Regions from separate parts of the Kitasatospora sp. NPDC054939 genome, predicted to be linked through region 2. Evidence: riboswitches for the same ligand, from Rfam matches in the RefSeq annotation. Region 2 holds a riboswitch; the other holds the start of a gene.
The links. Region 2 has a riboswitch for glycine ahead of gcvP (aminomethyl-transferring glycine dehydrogenase). Riboswitches for the same ligand answer to the same signal wherever they lie in the genome.

Region 1 (7,658 bases), on a different contig from region 2:
GTCCTCGCGCGGCCCGCGCCGCAGCTCGGCCACGCCCTCCGGCGGCACCGGGATGCCCACCGGCGCCTGCGGGTTGACCGCGATGCCCACGCCCAGCGGCAGCCCGCGGGCGAACTCCCAGGCCGGGGCTATCGCGAAGGCCATCCCGGGCGCCTGCTGGAGGAACACCTCCTGGGAGGAGAAGACCGGCACGTACGGGGCGCCCGCCAGCTCGATCGTCGGCAGGTCCAGCCCCTGGCCCTGCGGGTCGGCCCCGGCCGGCAGCGGGATCCACACCTGGCTGCGGGCCAGCACCTCGATCACCCGCGGCGTCGCGCCCGGGTCGCCCAGCGCGGCGGTGAGCACCTGCTCCAGCTCGTTCGACGGCCACGGGCCGCCCTGCGGGGGCGCCTGCGGGGCGCCCCACTCCTGCCCCTGCTGCCCCGGGCCGTGCTCCCCCGGACCCTGCTGCTCCACCGGAAACGCCATCCGCCCCTGTACCCGCCTCTGCTCGCCGACTGCGGTGCAGCCTAGCGGGCCGGGCCCACCCCCTCTCGTGTCGCGCCGCCGGACGTGCCATGATGTGCGCGTCCGCGCGTCCGTTCCGGCCGCGCCGACACTCCAACTCCATACCGGCCGCTCGAACCCGCGCGGGAGAGTCCGGAGTGCCCCGACAGGCGGCACAGCCGGCGCCGAAGGAGCAAGTCCTCCCCGGAATCTCTCAGGCACCCCTACCGCACGGGCGAGGCACATCTGGAAAGCGGAACACGGCCCTGCCGTGCGCCCACCCACGGTGCAAGCCGCCATGCTGTCTACCAGGACATGCTCGCGGTGAAGCTCTCAGGTCCGACGACAGATGGGGAGACCCCGCCGCCGCATGCCCGCGCGCAGGTCGGGTCCCCGACCGGGACCGGTCCCGCGTGCGCACACCTGAGTGCCCAGACCGAGGAGTTCCAGGCCATGTCGTCCCTCCGCCTCACCGCGCTCGACGCGCTGCACCGCAGCCTCGGCGCCACCATGACCGACTTCGCCGGCTGGGACATGCCGCTGCGCTACGGCAGCGAGCGCGAGGAGCACCTCGCCGTCCGCACCAAGGCCGGCCTCTTCGACCTCTCCCACATGGGCGAGATCACCATCACCGGCCCGCAGGCCGGCGAGATGCTGGACCACGCGCTGGTCGGCTTCGTCTCCGCGCTGGGCGTCCTGCGCGCCCGCTACACCATGATCTGCGCCGAGGACGGCGGCATCCTGGACGACCTGATCGTCTACCGCCTGCGCGAGGACTCCTACCTCGTCGTCGCCAACGCCTCCAACGCCCAGCTGGTGCTCGACGAGCTGATCGGCCGCGCCAAGGGCTTCAACGCCGTCGTCACCGACGACCGCGACACCTACTCGCTGATCGCCGTGCAGGGCCCGGAGGCCACCGCGATCCTGGCCGACACCACCGACGCCGACCTGCCCGGCCTGAAGTACTACGCGATCCTCCCGGCGCAGGTCGCCGGCCGCGAGGTGCTGCTCGCCCGCACCGGCTACACCGGCGAGGACGGCTTCGAGATCTTCTGCAAGCCGGTCGACGCCGAGGCGATCTGGGGCGCGCTGACCGAGGCCGGCTCCGGCCGCGGCCTGGTCCCCTGCGGTCTGTCCTGCCGCGACACCCTGCGCCTGGAGGCGGGCATGCCGCTGTACGGGCACGAGCTCTCCACCGACCTGACCCCGTTCGACGCCGGCCTCGGCCGGGTCGTCCGCTTCGACAAGACCACCAACGAGGGCGCGTTCATCGGCCGCAAGGCCCTGGAGAAGGCCGCCGCCGAGGCCGAGACCAACCCGCCGCGGGTGCTGGTCGGCCTGGTCTCCGAGGGCAAGCGGGTGCCGCGCGCCGAGTACACCGTGGTCTCCACCGAGGGCGAGCCGATCGGCCGCATCACCTCCGGCGCCCCCTCCCCCACCCTGGGCAAGCCGATCGCCATCGCGTACGTGGACGCCGCCCACGCCGCCCCCGGCACCACCGTGGCCGTGGACGTGCGCGGCAAGCACGAGCCGGTGCAGGTCGTGGCGCTGCCGTTCTACAAGCGCGCCCGCTGAGCCGTCGGCCGCCCCTCCCCGTCACCGAACGCCGTCCGGCCGCCGGACCGCTTCGTCGTACCCGCTTCCCATCCTGGAGAATGACATCATGAGCAACCCCCAGCACCTGCAGTACACCGAGGACCACGAGTGGCTGACCGCCGCCGTCGACGGTGTCTCGACGATCGGCATCACCAAGCACGCCGCCGACGCCCTCGGTGACATCGTCTACGTGCAGCTCCCCGAGGTCGGCTCCACGGTCGAGGCCGGTGAGACCTGTGGCGAGCTGGAGTCCACCAAGTCGGTCAGCGACCTGTACTCCCCGGTGACCGGCGAGGTCGTCGAGGTCAACGAGGCCGTCGCGGACGACAACAGCCTGGTCAACAGCGACCCGTTCGAGACCGGCTGGCTGTTCAAGGTCCGTGTCGAGTCCACCGGCAAGCTGCTGAGCGCCGACGAGTACCAGGCCCTGACCAACCCCGAGGCCTGAGCCGTCCGCGCCGGGGCGGCCGCAGCGCGGCGGCCGCCCCCGCGCCGACCGTCCCCGACCTCTCTCCTCCCCGGGAAGACCACACCATGACGGTTCTCAACCAGTCCCTGCACGCCCTCGACCCGGAGATCGCCGCCGCGGTCGACGCCGAGCTGCACCGCCAGCAGACCACCCTGGAAATGATCGCCTCCGAGAACTTCGCCCCGGTGGCGGTCATGGAGGCCCAGGGCTCGGTGCTCACCAACAAGTACGCCGAGGGCTACCCCGGTCGCCGCTACTACGGCGGCTGCGAGCACGTGGACGTGGCCGAGCAGATCGCCATCGACCGGATCAAGGCCCTGTTCGGCGCCGAGCACGCCAACGTCCAGCCGCACTCCGGCGCGCAGGCCAACGCCGCCGCGATGTTCGCGCTGATCAAGCCGGGCGACACCATCCTGGGCCTGAACCTGGCCCACGGCGGTCACCTGACCCACGGCATGAAGATCAACTTCTCCGGCAAGCTCTACAACGTGGTCGCGTACCACGTCGACGAGAAGACCAGCCAGGTCGACATGGCCGAGGTCGAGCGCCTCGCCAAGGAGCACCAGCCCAAGCTGATCATCGCCGGCTGGTCCGCCTACCCCCGCCAGCTGGACTTCGCCGCCTTCCGCCGGATCGCGGACGAGGTCGGCGCCCTGCTCATGGTCGACATGGCCCACTTCGCCGGCCTGGTCGCCGCGGGCCTGCACCCCAACCCGGTGCCGTACGCGGACGTGGTCACCACCACGACCCACAAGACCCTGGGCGGCCCGCGCGGCGGCGTCATCCTCTGCAAGGCCGAGCACGCCAAGAAGATCAACTCCGCGGTCTTCCCCGGCCAGCAGGGCGGCCCGCTGGAGCACGTGATCGCCGCCAAGGCCGTGGCCTTCAAGGTCGCCGCCTCGGAGGAGTTCAAGGAGCGCCAGCAGCGCACCCTGGACGGCGCGAAGATCCTCGCCGAGCGCCTGCTGCAGGCCGACGTCGCCGAGGCCGGCGTCTCGGTCCTCTCCGGCGGCACCGACGTGCACCTCGTCCTGGTCGACCTGCGCAACAGCCAGCTCGACGGCCAGCAGGCCGAGGACCGCCTCCACGAGGTCGGCATCACCGTCAACCGGAACGCGATCCCGAACGACCCGCGCCCGCCGATGGTGACCTCCGGCCTGCGCATCGGCACCCCGGCCCTCGCCACCCGCGGCTTCGTCGCCGAGGACTTCCGCGAGGTCGCCGACATCATCGCCGAGGCCCTCAAGCCGGCCTTCGACGAGACCGCCGCGGCCTCCCTCAAGGCCCGCGTCACCGCGCTCGCCGAGAAGTACCCGCTCTACCCGAACCTCTGAGTTCGGCGGCCGGGTGACCGGGCTCACCCCGTCCGGCCACCTGCTGTTTCCGGGGCACCGCGCACACTGGAAGTGCGCGCGGTGCCCCGTCCCGTGTACCGCCCAGTTCTTCCACGAGACCAGACAAGGACGTCACTCCGTGGCCATCAGCGTCTTCGACCTCTTCTCCATCGGCATCGGCCCGTCCAGCTCGCACACCGTCGGCCCGATGCGGGCCGCCCGGATGTTCGCCCGCCGCCTGAAGTCCGAAGGCCTGCTGGCGGAGGTCGCCTCCGTCCGCGCGGAGCTGTACGGCTCGCTCGGCGCCACCGGCCACGGGCACGGCACCCCCAAGGCCGTCCTGCTGGGCCTGGAGAACAACTCCCCCCGCACCGTCGACGTCGACCGGGCCGACCTCGACGTGGAGCGGATAAACGCCGAGAAGCGGATCAACCTGCTCGGCGTCCACCCGATCGACTTCGACCCCGGCACCCAGCTCGTCCTGCACCGCCGCCGCTCGCTGCCGTACCACGCCAACGGCATGACCCTGTGGGCGTTCGACGCCGAGGGCGCCACCCTGCTGGAGAAGACCTACTACTCGGTCGGCGGCGGCTTCGTCGTCGACGAGGACGCCATCGGCGCCGACCGGGTCAAGCCGGACGACACCGCGCTGAAGTACCCCTTCCGCACCGGCGAGGAACTGCTCCGGCTCACCCGGGAGACCGGCCTGTCCATCTCCGGCCTGATGCTGGAGAACGAGAAGGCCTGGCGCAGCGAGGAGGAGATCCGGGCCGGCCTGCTGGAGATCTGGCGGGTCATGCAGGAGTGCGTCCGGGCCGGCATGAGCCGCGAGGGCATCCTCCCCGGCGGCCTCAAGGTCCGCCGCCGCGCCGCCTCCGGCGCCCGCGCCCTGCGGGCCGAGGGCATCGGCCCGGCCAACGCGATGGAGTGGGTCACCCTCTACGCGATGGCCGTCAACGAGGAGAACGCCTCCGGCCGCCGCGTCGTGACCGCCCCCACCAACGGCGCTGCCGGCATCATCCCGGCCGTCCTGCACTACTACCTGAACTTCATCCCGGGCGCCGACGACGACGGCATCGTCCGCTTCCTGCTCGCGGCCGGCGCCATCGGCATGCTGTTCAAGGAGAACGCCTCCATCTCCGGCGCCGAGGTCGGCTGCCAGGGCGAGGTCGGCTCCGCCTGCTCGATGGCCGCGGGCGGCCTCGCCGAGGTCCTCGGCGGCAGCCCCGAGCAGGTCGAGAACGCCGCCGAGATCGGCATCGAGCACAACCTCGGCCTCACCTGCGACCCGGTCGGCGGCCTGGTCCAGATCCCCTGCATCGAGCGCAACGGCATGGCCTCGGTCAAGGCCGTCACCGCCGCCCGGATGGCCCTGCGCGGCGACGGCCGGCACCACGTCTCCCTCGACAAGGCGATCAAGACCATGAAGGAGACCGGCGCCGACATGAAGATCAAGTACAAGGAGACCTCGCGCGGCGGCCTCGCCGTCAACGTCATCGAGTGCTGACCCTCACCGGCTGCTGACCGACCCGCCGCCCGCCCCGTGCCACGCGCCCGGGGCGGGCGGTGGCAGTTCGCCGCAGTCGTGGGTGTAGAGCCAGGCCGTCGCCCGGTCGAAGAACAGCCGCACCCCCAGCGGCATCACCAGGTCGCGCAGCCGCCGGGCGAGCGGGCCGGCCGTCTTCGCGTCGCGGTTGCGCCCCGCCTCCTCGACCATCTTCGACGTCCGCCGGTGCCGGGCCCCGTCGTACGCCGCCAGGGCCGTGGGGACCGAGGGCCCCGCCGCCAGGGAGCGGGCGAGGACCAGCGCGTCCTCCAGCGCCATCGAGGCGCCCTGCCCCGCGCCGACCGGGTGCGCGGCGTCGCCGACCAGCACGATCCGCCCGTCGTGGCGGACCCGGACCGGGGCGAGCGTGTGCATCGAGGCCGGCCGGTGCAGTTCGACGGCGGCCGCGAGGATCGCGGACGGCACCCGCTCGTGCCGGTAGAGCCCGGCCAGCCGGCGCAGTAGCTCCGCGCCGCCGAGACCCGGCTCCGGGGCTTCGGGGGACGCCACCTGGGCCGACCACCAGATCCGGCCCTCGGGTGCGGCGAGGTGCAGGAACGCGCCGTTGCGGGCGAAGGTCAGGTGGAAGGTGCCGGGCTCGACGCCGGCGGCGCCCTCGGCTCCGTACCCGGCGGCGCCCTCGGATCCGCCCTCGTGGACGCCCTCGGAGACGCCGGAGACGCTGTAGAGCCCGGCGTAGGCGGGTGCGGGGGCGGCCGGGTCGAGCAGTGCGCGGGTGGCCGAGCGCAGGCCGTCCGCGCCGACGAGCAGCGCCCCCTCCGCCGTCCGGCCGCTCGCGAAGACCGCCCGCACCCCGTCGCCGGTCGCCACGGCGTCCACCAGGCGCTCCCCGGTGACGATCTCCGCCCCGGCCTCCAGCGCCGCCGCCCGCAGCTCCTCGACGAGCGCGCCGCGCATCAGGGTCACGCTGTACAGGTCGTCGCCGGCCCGTCGGCCCCGCGGCACGTCGCCCAGCAGCTTGCCCGAACCCGACCACATGCGCTGGCGCGGCACCTCGATCCCGGCCCGCCGCACCCGCTCCAGCACGCCCAGGGAGCGCAGCACGCGCAGCCCGTTGGAGGCCAGGCTCAGGAACGAGCCCACCCGGCCCGCCGGTTCGGGGTACGCCTCGTACACCGTCACCTCGGCCCCGATCCGCCGCAGCGCGATCGCACTCGCCGCTCCCGCCACCCCGCCGCCGATCACGATGACCCGCACGCTTCCCCCTGAATCCTCATTCATTGAATTCTGATTCATCGAACAGGGGTTCACTATGATGGAGGGTCAGCCGAACGTCAAGCACGACAGGGAGAACCGCCCGATGGGCGTACGCCAGGAGAAGGCCGCCGAGACCGAGGCGGCACTGAAGGACGCGGCCCGCCGGCTGTTCGCCGAACGCGGCTACCTCGACACGAAGATCACCGACATCACCCGCGAGGCCGGCCGCGCCACCGGCTCCTTCTACGCCCACTTCGCGGACAAGAACGCCCTGCTCCAGGCCCTGCTCCAGGACCTCGGCGCACAGGCCGACGGCGCGATGGCAGCCGGCGGCCACCCGGCCGACCACGACCTCACCGACCCCGGGCAGCTGCGCGGGCACCTCGCCGTCACCTGGCACGTCATCCGCGAACACCTGCCCGTGGTCGTCGCCCTGATGCAGACCGACGTCGCGGGCCCGCCCGGCGAGGGCCGCGCCTGGACCTCCCTCGCCCGGGAGACCGGCGTCCTGCGCGACCACCTGGAGTGGCTGCGCGACCGGGGCCACCGCCTCCCCGGCGACCCGGCCCTGATCGCCGCGGCCATGGGGGCGATGGTCTCGATGCTCGGCTACGCCGTCGCCACCGCCGGCGAGGACGGCCCGCGGGCGAGCGACGACGAGATCGTCGACTCCCTCACCGCCCTCCTCCTCCACGGCCTCACCGGCCCGCCGCCGACCACCGGGTGACACCCTGCGGGACCACGAGGCGCGCCTACCGCCGCGAGGTTTTACCAAACGGTCGACCAACGGGAGTCTGCGGGCGGATAGCGTTCAGGGCATTCAGTGATCTCGAAAGCCCTGGGAGGGGTCTGTCATGCGTGCGCTCGAACTGGCGGAACTGGCCGGCGGACTGTCGGAGGCCTGGCGGTCGCAGGTGCTGGCGGAGGTGGGGACGGCCAGCGTGAAGGTGCTGCGGATGGACGGGACGCCGGTGCCCGAGGAGGTCCACGGGGTGACGGAGGTCCTGCT
Region 2 (7,658 bases):
CCGACTTGCCCGACGCCACCGCCTGTGATAAACAGGTCACCCTGCGCACCTGTTCGATTGAATTCGCACTGCGCGCTCCGGCCCGGTCCCACTGCCGATCCGAGACCCTCGTCGACGGCAGCCCCGCGCCCGCACCGCGATCATGCACAACCGGACACGGCCAGGTCCCGTCACCGAAGACACACCGCGCCACGCCGGTATGCCGCACTCGCACGCCGATCTCGCACGGAGAGGCGACCCCGCCATGACTCTGCAGACCCCCCAGCCCCCACCCAGCGCCCTGCGCGCGGTGCTCGCCGCGCTCGACTCGGAGACCGCCCTGCGCCAACCGGCCGCCGCAGCGCTGCGCCATCCGGTCGGCTCCCTGCTCCCCGCACACCCGCTCGCCGTCCACGTCCTGGAGGGGCCGCGGCCCTCGCTCGCGGCGGCCCGGCGGACGGGCTGGCGCTTCCTGATCAAGGACGGCGCCGAGGTGGTCGCCGCGGCCGAGGTGGTGCAGGCCGTCGAGGGGCACGCCTTCTCCCACTTCACCGCCGGCCCCTACCTGGACTCCACCGTCCGGGCGCTGCGGCAGGCCTGGCAGCTCGCCCAGTCCTCCCGGGTGCGCCGGCAGCCCCGGCTGCTGACCTTCCCCGGCCAGTACGCCACCGCGCTGTGGCTGCACGGGCCGGACACCGGCACCGAGGGCGACCTGCTGATCCCGCTGGCGCCCGCCCCGCTCGGCGTCACCGCGCACCGGGCCTACCCCGCCGACGATCTGCTCGCCCTGCTGGCCCGTCCGGCGCTCGAAAAGCCGATGCTGCTCGGCTTCTCCTGAGTCCCGGGAGTCCCTCCCGTCCGTGCACCTGTGAGCCCGCCACCCGGACGGGCCATCCGGTATGACCCGAAGGGGTCAGTCACCGGATGGCCCGTCCGGTACTGCTTTCGGCCCAAAGCCATCTGAACGGGTGATCTCTGCCCGGGAGTTGTGGCGCATGTCACGAAATTGCTGCGCGAACGTCCCCGGATGCCGACACTGGGAACCAGCGTGGAAGGACCACCTGTCCTACCCACAGGAGAGCCGGTCCACACCTGGGCCGGCCGGACAGGTCCGACTACCGCGGCGGCGGCGACGGTTGAACCGGCGGCGACCGCGTCCACGGGGAGGATCGCAACGCGAAGCGAGGGTACGCGTATGTGCCAGCACCGTCCTGAGTGCCCGTCGGCCGAGTCCGAGGACCGCGAGGCGGCCGAGCCGGTGGCCTGCCACCCGGAGCAGGGCTGGAGCCTGCTCTGCAACGGCGTCCTGCTCTTCGAGGACACCGGCGAGCTGCTGCCCGACGGCCGGGTGATCGCCCCGCGCCGCCCCGCCGCCTTCGCGGCCTGAGCGCCGCGCCGACGGGGGCAGCCGTCACCACAGGGGGCCGCGACCGCAGTACCGGCACACGGGCAGGGCCCCGGCGGAACGTTCCGCCGGGGCCCTGTCGCATGCCGTCCGGGTCGGGCGGCAGGTGGCGTCAGGCGCCGTACTCGTCCAGCGGCGGGCAGGAGCAGACCAGGTTGCGGTCGCCGTACGCGCCGTCGATCCGGCTCACCGGCGGCCAGTACTTGTCGGCCGGGTTGACGCCGGCCGGGAAGACCGCCTCCTGGCGCGAGTAGCCGTGCGCCCAGTCGCCGGCCAGGGTGGCGGCGGTGTGCGGGGCGTTGCGCAGCGGGTTGTCGTCCGCGGCCCACTCGCCGGAGCCGACCTTGTCGATCTCCGCACGGATCTCGATCATCGCCTCGCAGAAGCGGTCGATCTCGTGCAGGTCCTCGGACTCGGTGGGCTCGATCATCAGCGTGCCGGCCACCGGGAAGGACATCGTCGGCGCGTGGAAGCCGTAGTCGATCAGGCGCTTGGCGATGTCGTCCACCGTCACGCCGGTCTCCTTGGTGAGCGTGCGCAGGTCGATGATGCACTCGTGCGCGACCAGGCCGCCGGGGCCGGTGTAGAGCACCGGGAAGTGCGGGGCCAGGCGCTTGGCGATGTAGTTCGCGTTCAGCACCGCGACCTGGGTGGCGCGCTTGAGGCCCTCGCCGCCCATCAGGCGCACGTACGCCCAGGAGATCGGCAGGATCGCCGCCGAGCCCCAGGGCGCGGCCGAGATCGGGCCGACGCCGGTGGCCGGGCCGGCCTCCGCCTGCAGCGGGTGGTTCGGCAGGTACGGCGCCAGGTGGGCGCGGACCGCGACCGGGCCGACGCCCGGGCCGCCGCCGCCGTGCGGGATGCAGAAGGTCTTGTGCAGGTTCAGGTGCGAGACGTCCGCGCCGAACTTGCCCGGCTTGGCGAGGCCGACCAGGGCGTTCAGGTTGGCGCCGTCGACGTACACCTGGCCGCCGGCCTCGTGCACCATGGCGCAGATCTCGGTGATCTCGGTCTCGTACACGCCGTGCGTGGACGGGTAGGTGACCATCAGCACCGACAGCTCGTCGCGGTGCTTCTCGATCTTCGCCTTGAGGTCCTCGACGTCCACGTCGCCGTCGACCAGCGTCTTCACCACGACGACCCGCATGCCGGCCATCACGGCGGAGGCCGCGTTGGTGCCGTGCGCGGAGGACGGGATCAGGCAGACGTCGCGACCGGTGTCGCCGTTGGCGCGGTGGTAGGCGCGGACGGCCAGCAGACCGGCCAGCTCGCCCTGGGAGCCGGCGTTCGGCTGGATGGAGACCGCGTCGTACCCGGTCACCTCGACCAGCTGCTGCTCCAGCTGGCGGATCAGGGTGAGGAAGCCCGCGGCCTGGTCGACCGGCGCGAACGGGTGCAGCTGGCCGAACTCGGGCCAGGTCACCGGCTCCATCTCGGTGGTCGCGTTGAGCTTCATGGTGCAGGAGCCCAGCGGGATCATGCCGCGGTCCAGCGCGTAGTCGCGGTCCGACAGGCGGCGCAGGTAGCGCAGCATGGCGGTCTCGGAGCGGTGGCTGTGGAAGACCGGGTGGGTGAGGTAGTCGTCCTCGCGCAGCAGGCCGACGGGCAGCGCGTCGGCGGACTCGGCCACCTCGACGCCCTCGACGCCGAACGCGGCCCAGACGGCGGCCAGGTGCTCGCGGGTGGTGGTCTCGTCGGTGGAGGCCGAGATGCGGTCCTCGCCGTCCTGGTGGACGTTGACGCCGTTGGCGCGGGCGGCGGCGGCGATCTCGGCGGCGCGGCCGGGGACGACCGCGGTGACGGTGTCGAAGAACTCGCCGTGCAGCAGCTCGACCCCGCCGGCGCGCAGGCCCTCGGCGAGCGCGGCGGCGTAGCGGTGGGTGCGGCGGGCGATGTCGGCCAGGCCGTCCGGGCCGTGGTAGACGGCGTACATCGAGGCCATCACGGCGAGCAGCACCTGGGCGGTGCAGATGTTGGAGGTGGCCTTCTCGCGGCGGATGTGCTGCTCGCGGGTCTGCAGGGCGAGGCGGTAGGCACGGTTGCCGTCCGCGTCGACGGAGACGCCGACCAGGCGGCCGGGCAGCGAGCGGGCGTACTCGGCGCGCACCGAGAGGTAGCCGGCGTGCGGGCCGCCGAAGCCCATCGGCACGCCGAAGCGCTGCGAGGTGCCGCAGGCGATGTCGGCGCCGAGCGAGCCCGGGGACTTCAGCAGGGTCAGCGCCAGCAGGTCGGCGGCGACGGCGACGATCGCGCCGAGGCCGTGCGCCTGCTCGATGACGGCGGTGAGGTCGCGGACCACGCCGGTGGCGCCCGGGTACTGCAGCAGCACGCCGAAGACGCCGCGCTCGGCGATCTCGGCCGGGATGCCCGCGGACAGGTCGGCGACGACGACCTCGACGCCGGTCGGCTCGGCGCGGGTCTCGATGACGGCGACGGTCTGCGGCAGGGTCTCGGCGTCGACCAGGAAGACACCGCCCTTGACCTTGGTGACGCGGCGGGCGAGCGCCATCGCCTCGGCGGCGGCGGTGCTCTCGTCGAGCAGCGAGGAGCCCGAGGTGGGCAGGCCGGTCAGGTCGGAGACCAGGGTCTGGAAGTTGAGCAGCGCCTCCAGGCGGCCCTGCGAGATCTCCGGCTGGTACGGCGTGTAGGCGGTGTACCAGGCCGGGTTCTCCAGCACGTTGCGCAGGATCACCGGCGGAGTGAAGGTGCCGTAGTAGCCCAGGCCGATCATCGGCTGGAGGACGGTGTTGCGGCCGGCCAGCTCGCGCAGCTCGGCGAGGACCTGGGCCTCGCTGCGGCCGGCGGGCAGGTCCAGGGCGGTGATGGAGCGGATCGCCTCGGGGACGGCGGTGGCGGCGAGCTCGTCCAGGGAGCCGTAGCCGATGTGGGCCAGCATCTTCTCCTGCGCGGCGGCGTCGGGTCCGATGTGGCGGTTCTCGAAGGGGCTGGCCTGTTCGAGTTCGCTGAGGGTCGCGGGGCTGGTGGGACGTCCCGGGTTCGGCTGGGCGTTCATGGTGGTCGAGGCCTCCTGGTCACGGACCGGCGGGGGTACGCACGCCGGACGGCCGTCACCGCTGGGGGGCGGCAAATCGACCCGGGCGAACGAACCCGACAGGCCTCCCCCTCTGTCATCGGGACCTGAGAGCTTCGCCCGCACGGCGCACGGTCTGCGCGCCGCCGGCTTGCACCGTCGGTGAGGGTGGTGGCCGTCGGCTCCCTCGCCGTCGGTCCTGCCCTGCTTTCCAGAGTGACCTACCCCGCACGGTACGGATGCCTGAGAGATTCCGGGGAGGGTTTGCTCCTTCGGCGCCCCGACCAGCGGCTTCCGCCGGCGGGGACTCTCCCGAGCGGGCTCGGCAGTCGCGCCCAGGGTACCAGCGCAAGCCCCTCGGATCACGGGTGCGCCTCGTCACTCGGCCGTTCCCGCGGGTGACCCGGACGGCCCAGTGCCCGGCCCCGAGGAGCGCTCCCGGCTCGCGCGCGTCCGGTTGATGGCTTTTGGTGTGAAGTGGCGGATGGGAAGGGCCCTCCAGCCGTCAGCCTGCGGGGGTTCCGCAGGAGCAGCGCACTGGAGGAACAGAGTGCAGACCGACATCGACCCGCGGGACCTCATCGGCCACAAGGCGGTCGACCGCAACGGAGACAAGATCGGCACGGTCGACGAGGTGTACCTGGACGACGCCACCGGCCAGCCGGAGTGGGCCGCCGTCCGGACCGGCATCTTCGGCCGGGACGCCTTCGTCCCGCTGACCACCAGCGAGTTCTCCGGCGACGAACTGCGGGTGCCGTACGACAAGTCGCTGGTCAAGGAGTCCCCGGACTTCGGGGTCGGCCAGCACCTGTCGCCCGCCCAGGAGCTCCAGCTGTACCGCTACTACGGGTTGGACACCCCCGCGGACGGGCGCCCGGCGGCCGGCGACGGCTCCGGTTCGCAGCCCGCCGACCTGGACTTCGGTTCCGGCACCGGGGTCCCCGCCGCCGCTGCGGCCGCGGGGACCGCCGCCGCAGCCGCCCGTCCGACGGAGCCGCCCCGCTCCGTCCCCTCCGACTCCGCGGCCGGCGCCGCGGACCCGGCCGCCACCGCCCGGACGGCGGCCTTCACCACCTCGTCGAATGCGACCACCATGCCCGTCCCCCAGGTCACCGAGACCGCCCCGCCCGCGTCCGCCCCGATCTCCCCCGCCGTCCCCCTGACCGACAAGCCGGGCCTCGACAAGCCCGGTCTCGACCGGCCCGCCGAGGCCAACGTCCGCCCGGTCGCCGCCCCCGAGCAGGGCCGCACCGCCGAACCGGTCCGGGCCGCCGAGCCGGTGCACGCCGTCGGCCCGGCCGGGTCCGCGCCCGGCGGCCCGGTCGAGATCACCTGCCGCGAGGAGCGGCTGGACATCACCACCGAGTGGCACATCCTGGGCACGGCCAAGCTGCGCAAGTACGTCACCAGCGAGGCGGTGGAGCGCCGGGTCGCGGTGGTCCGCGAGCGGGTCCGGGTGGAGCGGATGCCGGTCGGCGAGGCCGAGCGGGCGGCGCTGACCGACAAGGAGATCGCCGAGGCGGTCGAGGAGGTCACGCTGCGCGAGGAGCGTCCGGTGGTGCGCAAGTACCTGGCCCCGATCGAGCGGGTCCGCCTGGTGGTCGAGCGCTACACGGCGGAGGAGGTGGTGCGGGACGAACTGCGCCGCGAGCACGTCGAGGTGCACGACAACACGGCCGCCGCGGCGCCCATGCCCGCGTCCGGGCACAGCGCCCCGGAGTCCACTCCGCCCACCGGTGGCGAGGGCCGGCCGGCGCCGCTGCGGCCGCTGGTCTGACGGCGCGGCGCGCGAGCGGCACGGGGCCCCGGACCGGTCACGGTCCGGGGCCCCGCCACTTTGCCAAAGCTTCACCAATCGATATTTGACACACTGAAGTATCTCCCTGCATGGTTATTTCAGTTCATTCACTATGTACGGGAGGAACCAACCGTGAGTGAGGCACCACAGCCCACCGTCGCGGCCGGTAACCAGAGCAGTGCACGGGTCCTGCCCGCCCTGCTCGTGGCGATGCTGTCGTTCAGCGTCGTGCAGACCGCGGTCGTGCCGATCCTGCCCTCGCTCGCCAAGGAACTGGACGTCTCCGGCTCCAGCATCACCTGGCTGATGACGGCGAACCTGCTGTCCGCCGCCGTGCTGACCCCGCTGCTGGGCCGCTTCGGCGACCTGCGCGGCCGCAAGCCGATGCTGCTGATCTCGCTCGCCGGACTGGTCCTCGGATCCGCCCTCGCGGTGAGCACCCACTCCTTCACCTGGCTGGTCGTCGCCCGCGTCCTCCAGGGCGCCGGCGGCGGTGTACTGCCGCTGGCCATCAGCATCGTCCGCGACGAGCTGCCCAAGGAGAAGGTCACCGCCGGCGTCGCCGCGATCAGCGCCTCGATGGGCGTCGGCAGCGGCCTCGGCCTGGTCGCCACCGGCCTGCTCCTGGAGCAGTGGAGCTACAAGTCGATCTTCTGGATGGGCCTCGCCTTCGGCCTGATCGCGGTCGCCCTGGTCGCCCTGCGGGTGCCCACCGACCCGGTCACCGACAAGGACGGCGGCGCCGACCCGCTCGGCGCGCTCACCCTGGCCGGCTGGCTCTCCGCCCTGCTCGTCGCCGTCAGCCAGGGCAACAACTGGGGCTGGACCTCCAACCGCACCCTCGGCCTGTTCGCCGTCGCCGCGGTGCTCGCCCTGGTCTGGGGCATCATCGAGGTCAAGGTCAAGCACCCGCTGGTCGACATGACGATGATGTCCCGCCCGGCCGTCGCCTTCACCAACCTGGCCGGCCTGCTCATCGGCTTCGGCATGTACGGCTCGTTCATGGTCATCAGCAACTTCGCCCAGACCCCGGAGAAGCTCGCCCACTACGGCTTCACCGCCTCGGTGCTGCACGCCGGCGTGATGCTGCTGCCGTCCGCCCTCGGCTCGATGGTCGCCGCCCCGGTCGGCGCCCTGCTGATCGCCCGCCGCGGCCCCCGCCTGCCGCTGGTCCTCGGCGGCGTGCTCGGCGCGGCCGCGATGGCCTACATCGCCGTCCGGCACGACGCCGAGGGCGACATCTACCTCTCCGCCGCCGTCTTCGGCCTCGGCATCGGCCTCGCCTTCTCCGCCATGCCGGCCTACATCAACGGCGCCGTCCCGGTCGAGCAGAGCGGCATCGCCAACGGCATGAACGCCGTGCTGCGCACCGTCGGCGGCGCGATCGGCACCGCCGTCATGGCCGCCATCCTCACCGGCGACACCATGAAGCTGCCGATCCCGGT

Region 1: it holds a riboswitch for glycine, as region 2 does, so the genes downstream of both, gcvT (glycine cleavage system aminomethyltransferase GcvT) here and gcvP (aminomethyl-transferring glycine dehydrogenase) in region 2, are expected to answer to the same signal.

The regions. Positions count from the first base shown of each region.
Region 1 covers NZ_JBSGXP010000001.1:46,967-54,624, forward strand. Annotated here, with positions in the region: gene ACWGB8_RS00185 (enhanced serine sensitivity protein SseB) at 1-468, opposite strand, end outside; glycine riboswitch at 621-726, shown strand; glycine riboswitch at 727-845, shown strand; gene gcvT (glycine cleavage system aminomethyltransferase GcvT) at 940-2,061, shown strand; gene gcvH (glycine cleavage system protein GcvH) at 2,150-2,530, shown strand; gene glyA (serine hydroxymethyltransferase) at 2,617-3,885, shown strand; gene ACWGB8_RS00205 (L-serine ammonia-lyase) at 4,025-5,392, shown strand; gene ACWGB8_RS00210 (FAD-dependent oxidoreductase) at 5,396-6,649, opposite strand; gene ACWGB8_RS00215 (TetR/AcrR family transcriptional regulator) at 6,705-7,376, shown strand; gene ACWGB8_RS00220 (cupin domain-containing protein) at 7,504-7,658, shown strand, end outside.
Region 2 covers NZ_JBSGXP010000032.1:12,790-20,447, reverse strand. Annotated here, with positions in the region: gene ACWGB8_RS12285 (hypothetical protein) at 245-817, shown strand; gene ACWGB8_RS12280 (DUF5999 family protein) at 1,175-1,366, shown strand; gene gcvP (aminomethyl-transferring glycine dehydrogenase) at 1,497-4,397, opposite strand; glycine riboswitch at 4,637-4,740, opposite strand; gene ACWGB8_RS12270 (PRC and DUF2382 domain-containing protein) at 4,966-6,192, shown strand; gene ACWGB8_RS12265 (MFS transporter) at 6,346-7,658, shown strand, end outside.